DNA from 2 places in the Mesorhizobium sp. LCM 4576 genome. Region 1 is predicted to be linked to the other one. Evidence: predicted binding sites of a transcription regulator. Region 1 holds the regulator's gene; the other holds the start of a gene.

Region 1 (4,234 bases):
AGCTTGTCGAGATTTCGAACGGATAAGGCCTTGTCGGATATCCTGCGCAAGATCGAAGCCTACAAGCGCGACGAGATCGCCGCGGCGAAAGCGAAGGTACCGTTCGCCGAGATCAAGGCGCGGGCAAAGGATGCCGGTGCGACGCGCGGCTTCCTCGCGGCGCTCGACGCCAAGCGCCGGGCCGGCAACTTCGCGCTGATCGCCGAGATCAAGAAGGCCAGCCCTTCCAAAGGCCTGATCCGCGCCGATTTCGATCCGCCGGCGCTCGCCGGGGCTTATCAGAAAGGTGGCGCAGCCTGTCTTTCGGTGCTGACCGATGCTCCGTCCTTTCAGGGCGCGCCGGAATTCCTGACGGCGGCGCGGGCAGCGGTACGCTTGCCGGCCCTGCGCAAGGATTTCCTGTTCGATCCCTACCAGGTCTACGAAGCGCGCGCCTGGGGCGCCGACGCGATCCTGATCATCATGGCGAGCGTCGACGACACGCTGGCCAGGGACCTCGAAGCGACCGCCTTCGAGCTCGGCATGGACGCTCTGATCGAGGTGCATGACGAGGCTGAAATGGAGCGTGCGCTAAAATTGTCGTCGCGGCTGATCGGCATCAACAACCGCAATCTGCGGACCTTCGAGACCAGCCTTGAGACTTCCGAACGGTTGGCGCCGATGGTGCCGGCGAACCGGCTGCTGGTCGGCGAAAGCGGCATCTTCACGCATCAGGATTGCCGCCGGCTGGAGAAGAGCAAGATCGGCACCTTCCTGGTCGGCGAGAGCCTGATGCGACAGGCCGATGTGGCCGCGGCAACCGAGCTTCTGCTGACGGGCAAGGCAGCGGCCGAGGCCGTCTGATATGGCCCTCACCCATCTCGGCGCCAAGGGCGAAGCCAACATGGTCGATGTCGGCGACAAGGCCGAGACGACGCGCACGGCGATCGCCGAAGGCGTTGTCTCCATGCAACCTGAAACGCTGGAGATGATTCTTGCTGGCGACGCCAAGAAAGGCGACGTGCTGGGCACAGCGCGTATCGCCGGCATCATGGCCGCGAAGAAGACGCATGAGCTGATCCCGCTTTGCCATCCGCTGCTTCTCACCAAAGTGGCCGTCGAGATCGAGCCGGACCGCACGCTGCCCGGCCTCAGGGTCACCGCGCTCGCCCGTGTCACCGGCAAGACCGGCGTGGAGATGGAGGCGCTGACCGCCGCCTCGGTCGCTTGCCTCACCATTTACGACATGGCCAAGGCGGCGGACCGCGGCATGGTGATTTCCGGTATCCGGCTGGTCGAGAAGACCGGCGGCAAGTCGGGCGATTACAAGGTGGATGCCTGATGGCTTTGGTTCCGGTCGCCGAAGCGCTCGAACGCCTGCTCGATGGCGCAGCACCTTTGCCGGGCGAAAGCATTCCGCTGGCGGATGCAGCCGCGCGGGTCCTGGCGGAACCGGTCGTGGCGCTGCGCACGCAGCCGCCCTTCAACGCCTCCGCCATGGACGGCTACGCCGCGCGCGCCGCCGACGTCGCTTCGGCGCCGGCGCAACTCGAAGTCATAGGCACGGCGCCTGCCGGCCGCGGCTTTTCCGGGACCGTCGGCGAAGGCCAGGCCGTGCGCATCTTCACCGGCGCGCCGCTGCCTGAAGGCGCCGACACCATCGTCATTCAGGAAAACGTCCGCGATCGCGGCAATGGCAGGATCGAGGTCACGGAACCGACCGCGAAAGCACGCAACGTACGCCGCCGCGGGCTCGACTTCGGTGAGGGCGACGTGCTGCTCGAAAAGGGCCGCGTGCTCGATGCGGCAGCCCTTTCGCTGGCCGCCTCGGCCAACCATCCCGCCCTGAATGTCGTACGCCGGCCGCTGGTCGCAATCATCGCCACCGGCGATGAACTGCTGCCCCCGGGCAGCGCGCTCGGCCCCGATCAGATCATTTCGTCGAATGCATATGGCGTCGCCGCCGCCGCCCAGTCGGTCGGCGCACGTGCGCTCGATCTCGGCATCGCCGCCGACCGCAAGGAGGCGATCGCCGCGTTGGTCAGGAAAGCGGTCGAGGCGAATGCCGATGTCATCGTCACGCTCGGCGGCGCCTCCGTCGGCGACCACGACCTGATCCATGACGTGCTGACCGGCGAAGGCATGCAGCTCGACTTCTGGAAGATCGCCATGCGCCCCGGCAAACCTCTGATGTTCGGCCGGCTTGGCAATGTCCGCTGCATCGGCCTGCCCGGCAACCCGGTGGCCAGCATCGTCTGCTCGCAGCTTTTCCTGAAGCCTCTGCTTGCCCGGCTCGGCGGCCGCGACCACAGGCAGGACGTGCGGGTGGCCCGGCTGGGCGCCGCGATGCAGGCCAACGACCTCAGGCAGGACTATGTGCGCGCCGTCGTGCGCGAGGACGCCGGCACGCTGATTGCGACTCCCTTCAGCATCCAGGACTCCTCGATGCTCAGAATGCTCGCCGACGCCAACGGCCTGATCGTGCGCGAGCCTTTCGCGCCGGCAGCCGAAACCGGCGCCGAATGCAGCGTTCTGATGTTACGCTAAACAAAACGTCAACAAATTCACTAAACTTTAAACGGTTGCGGAACACAACTGGAACAGATAGTGTTTGTTCTGGGTTTGTTTTTCTGATTCTGGTTTCAGAACCCGTGGGGGCCGCCATGCTGACGCGCAAACAACATGAACTTCTGATGTTCATCCACGAAAGGCTGAAGGAAAGCGGGATTCCGCCGTCTTTCGACGAGATGAAGGAAGCGCTCGACCTCGCCTCCAAGTCCGGCATCCACCGGCTGATCACGGCGCTGGAGGAACGCGGCTTCATTCGCCGGCTACCGAACCGGGCGCGAGCGCTGGAAGTGTTGCGGCTGCCCGACTCGATCGCCCCCGGCCTCAATGCAGCGAAGAAGTTTTCGCCGAGCGTCATCCAGGGAAGCCTGGGTCAGAACAATCTCAACCGTCAGATCAAGCCGGCTGCGCCATCGCGCGCCCCGACGCCAAGCAATGACGACGATGCCGGGTCCGCCGTATCCATTCCGGTGATGGGCCGCATCGCCGCCGGCGTGCCGATCGACGCCATCCAGCACCAGACGCATTCGATCACAGTGCCGCCGGACATGATCGCCGGCGGCGAGCATTACGCGCTGGAGGTCAAGGGCGACTCGATGATAGAAGCCGGCATCTTCGACGGCGACACCGTCATCATCCGCAACGCCAACACGGCAAGCCCGGGCGAGATCGTGGTCGCGCTGGTCGATGACGAGGAAGCGACGCTCAAGCGCTTCCGCCGCAAGGGCGCCTCGATCGCGTTGGAGGCCGCCAACCCGGCCTACGAGACCCGCATCTTCGGGCCGGACCGGGTCAAGGTGCAGGGCAAGCTTGTTGGGTTGATCCGCCGCTACTGATCCGGTTGCGAAGGTTTCGCATCCGCCCGCTCAGGCTTTTGATAAGGCGGCAGTCCTCTCGCCTCGCGAGTATATTTCCGCTGCTCGTGCCAGGGCCGATATGGCTCTTCCACAGCATAGCGGACGGCCGGCCGCGCGGTTGCCGATTGCGGATCGAAGAAGACGGCGGCGCTGCCGTCGCGCGCCAGCTGCCGCTTGGTGACGACAAGCACGCGCGGATCGTAGCAAGGATTGTAGGCGGTGGCGTCGTTGATGACGATGAGATCAGCGAAGCCGCAGGCAGGCCGGGCACTGTCGCGGTTTTCAGCGAGTGCGACGATGGCGCCGGATGGATGCCGGCCGATGCAGAGATCACCCGTACAGTAGAACGGCGAGCCGGGCGGCAGGTCGACGGGATCGGCGATGTCCAGCGCATCTTTGGCAAACGTCTCCGGCGGCACGATTGTCTCGGCTTTCAGCGCCCGTTTCCAGTTGTCGGTGGTGAACTCGTTGGAACGTTCGCGATTGACGGCAAGCTCGCCGCCGCCGATCGGCATCGCCACCAGATGCGCGTCCTCGGAAATGAGTACATCCGGCGTGCGGACATGCGGAATGGCCAGCAGCGCGGCGAGCGCAAAGGGAACGGCGGCAAGCCTCAGCCAGGTGGTGGCCATCGTCGCGATCACCAGCGCGACCGTCGCCAGCAGCACCGACTGGATCGAGATCAGCCCGACGGCGTCGACCGGTGAGCGCTCGGAGATCCACGACGAAATGGCGATCATCGCCGTCAGCCCCTTGCCCATGACAAAGAGGAACGGACCGTCGAAGCCGAAGGGCATGGCCAGTGCGCTCAGCACGGCGAACGGCATGAC
Region 2 (3,326 bases), on a different contig from region 1:
GCCGACGAGCTGCTTGTTCTGGTCGAACAGGGCGATACCCGTGGTGCCCAGATTGTTGCCCAGCACGTAGAAGGACTTGTCGGTCAGCGGATTGACGTTGGCGATCTCCGGATCGCCGATGACGATCTGATAGAAGGCGGCGCTCGTCATGATCGTCTTCGGCTTGCCCTTGGCGACCTTGATCGAGGCGTTCCTGTTTGCCGAGACATAGACGACGTCGTTGCCCGCCCTTGCCGGCGCGGCGACGCCAAGCATTGCCGCCGCCAGCGCGATCGCGCCGAGAAGACGCCATCCCCCGGTCGTCCGAAATGCATCAAACCCGAACATCTGTTGCCCCGTCCCCGCCGGTCCCCACCGGCTATTGCTGCAGTTCCTGCGGCGGTTCCCGTGAAGGAACCTTGTATTCCTCGACTTTTTCGCCACGCGTCACGATCACCGTCTTGAATTTCGGCTCGTCGGATTCCGTCGTCACAGCGCTGACGAGCGAGGCGGCGCTCGCCTGCGCCTTTGCGGCGACCGAACCGCCGAAGGACGAGATGGTCGTAAGCCCGCCATTGCTGGTGCTGGCGTCGGCCGCGGACCGCAAGGACAGCGACAAGGTGCCGACGGTGCGGGCAAGCGCCACTTTCTGCGCCCCTTCGTTGGTCACCTCGATGGTCACAGAATTGGCGACCTGCGGCTCGGTCTTGCGCTCGTCCGCGCCCTGCCCGACCGAAAGCACCTTGGCGTCGGAAACGACGATCTCGGAGGTCACCGTCGAGCCAGCCGCYCCCTGCGCGTTTTTGGATACTTCCTGGATGTCCCCCGCATCGCGCGTCAGCACGACGTCGACCCGGTCTCCCGGCGTGACGAAGCCGCCGACGCCGGCGATCTCATCGGTGCGGATGGTGACGGCCCGCATTCCCGGTGACAGCAGGTTGGAAAGGGTGGCGCGGCCGTTCGGTCCCGACAGCTTGGTGAGCAGCACCGGCTCGTTGACCTCGATCGGCGACAGCACGACCCGGGTGCCGTCGGCGAGCAGCTTGTCGATCGTCGGGAAAGCGCCCTGCGGTAGGGAATCCTGCGGCCACGGGATCTCGGCGAGCTGCGGCCGTGCGAGCTCCATGCCGTAGCGCAACGGCGCTTGAGCCACCACGATGGTTTTGAACTCGACCTTGGGCTGTGGCGCCGCGACGGAGACGACCTTGACCTCGGGCTGAGCCTTTGCCTGGCTCTTGACCCAGAAATCCGCCGCAAAGATCGAGATCGCGCCGAAAACGGCGGCGATGCCGATCATGGTTATGGCCCTGCCCCTCACAACGAAACCCCTGACGCCCGTGGTCTTTTGTTGGTTGGGCCTCACGCTAGGCGTTAATGTTAAAGAATCAGGAATCCCGCGACCCGCCGATCGCCCTATTTCGGCCGGCTTGGTTATCGAATGGTTTTGGAATAAGAGACAGTTTGATCCCTGAACGGAACAGGAACTCGTTCGCCCGCCAAAAGCGTGGCAGTATCGAGACGTGATTCGCATTACCGGACGCTAGGCCCAGCATGGACGACAGCAACGATCTCTTCGGCAAGATGGAAAAGCCGGCACAGCCGGTGCGCGCGCCCTCGCGCCCCGCCGATCCGCTGGTGCAGGCAGCAAAGCGTTCGACCGCCGCCCGCGACGGCAGCGAAGGCTACAGCGCCGCCGATATCGAGGTGCTGGAAGGGCTTGAGCCCGTGCGGCGCCGCCCAGGCATGTATATCGGCGGCACCGACGACAAGGCGATGCATCACCTGTTCGCCGAGGTCATCGACAATTCGATGGACGAGGCGGTGGCCGGCCACGCCACCTTCATCGACGTCGAGCTTTCCGCCGACGGCTTCCTGACCGTCACCGACAATGGGCGCGYCATTCCGGTCGATCCGCATCCGAAATTCAAGAAGCCGGCGCTCGAAGTCATCATGACGACGCTGCATTCGGGCGGCAAGTTCGACTCCAAGGTCTATGAGACCTCCGGCGGCCTGCACGGCGTCGGCGTTTCGGTCGTCAACGCGCTGTCCGACCATCTCGAGGTCGAGGTCGCGCGCGGTCGCCAGCTCTATCGCCAGCGTTTTTCCCGCGGCGTCCCGGTCAGCGGTCTGGAGCATCTCGGCGAGGTCCACAACCGCCGCGGCACGAGGACCCGCTTCCATCCCGACGAGCAGATTTTCGGCAAGGGCGCCGCCTTCGAACCGGCGCGGCTCTACCGCATGACGCGCTCGAAAGCCTATCTGTTCGGCGGCGTCGAGATCCGCTGGACCTGCGATCCGTCGCTGATCAAGGACAAGGACCAGACGCCGGCCAAGGCCGAGTTCCATTTCCCCGGCGGCCTCAAGGATTATCTCAAGGRGACGCTGGGGGACGAATTCCAGGTCACGCGCGAGGTTTTCGCTGGCAAGAGCGACAAGCAGGGCGGCCACGGTTCGCTGGAATGGGCCGTCACCTGGTTCGGCGGCGACGGTTTCCTCAACTCCTATTGCAATACCATTCCGACCCCCGAGGGCGGCACGCATGAGGCCGGGTTCCGCAACGTGCTGACGCGCGGACTGCGCGCCTATGCCGACCTCATCGGCAACAAGCGCGCCTCAATCATCACCACAGACGACGTGATGATCTCGGCCGCGGGCATGCTGTCGGTATTCATCCGCGAGCCGGAATTCGTCGGCCAGACCAAGGACAGGCTGGCGACGATCGAGGCGATGCGCATCGTCGAAAACGCAATCCGCGACCCGTTCGACCATTGGCTCGCCGACAATCCGCAGGAAGCCTCGAAGCTTCTCGACTGGGTCATCGCGCGCGCCGACGAGCGCGTGCGGCGCCGCCAGGAGAAGGAAGTCTCGCGCAAGAGCGCGGTGCGCAAGCTGCGCCTTCCGGGTAAGCTCGCCGATTGCACGCAGAACGCAGCCGCCGGCGCCGAGATCTTCATCGTCGAGGGTGACTCGGCTGGCGGTTCGGCCAAGCAGGCGCGCGACCGTGCCAGCCAAGCAGTGCTGCCGCTGCGCGGCAAGATCCTCAACGTCGCCAGCGCCGGCAACGACAAGCTTGCCGCCAACCAGCAGATTTCCGACCTGATCCAGGCTCTCGGCTGCGGCACGCGCTCGAAATACCGCGACGAGGACCTGCGCTACGATCGCGTGATCATCATGACCGACGCCGACGTCGACGGCGCGCACATTGCTTCGCTGTTGATCACCTTCTTCTACCAGGAGATGCCGAACCTGATCCGCGGCGGCCATCTCTACATGGCCGTGCCGCCGCTCTATTCGATCCGGCAGGGCGGCAAGGTCGGCTATGCCCGCGACGACGCGCACAAGGACGA

Evidence for each region. Region 1 encodes LexA, which represses DNA repair genes until DNA is damaged. Its sites were predicted from a motif close to TGTTCNNNNTGTGTTCNG; they were not measured.
Region 2: a site for LexA is predicted at 1,448-1,465, ahead of parE (DNA topoisomerase IV subunit B). Genes of this name have one in related genera too.

The regions. Positions count from the first base shown of each region.
Region 1 covers NZ_MDDT01000004.1:160,677-164,910, reverse strand. Annotated here, with positions in the region: gene trpD (anthranilate phosphoribosyltransferase) at 1-26, shown strand, start outside; gene trpC (indole-3-glycerol phosphate synthase TrpC) at 31-843, shown strand; gene moaC (cyclic pyranopterin monophosphate synthase MoaC) at 845-1,321, shown strand; gene glp (gephyrin-like molybdotransferase Glp) at 1,321-2,526, shown strand; gene lexA (transcriptional repressor LexA) at 2,643-3,383, shown strand; gene LCM4576_RS00985 (ComEC/Rec2 family competence protein) at 3,377-4,234, opposite strand, start outside.
Region 2 covers NZ_MDDT01000018.1:155,128-158,453, reverse strand. Annotated here, with positions in the region: gene LCM4576_RS10565 (type II and III secretion system protein family protein) at 1-327, opposite strand, end outside; gene cpaB (Flp pilus assembly protein CpaB) at 359-1,276, opposite strand; gene parE (DNA topoisomerase IV subunit B) at 1,531-3,326, shown strand, end outside.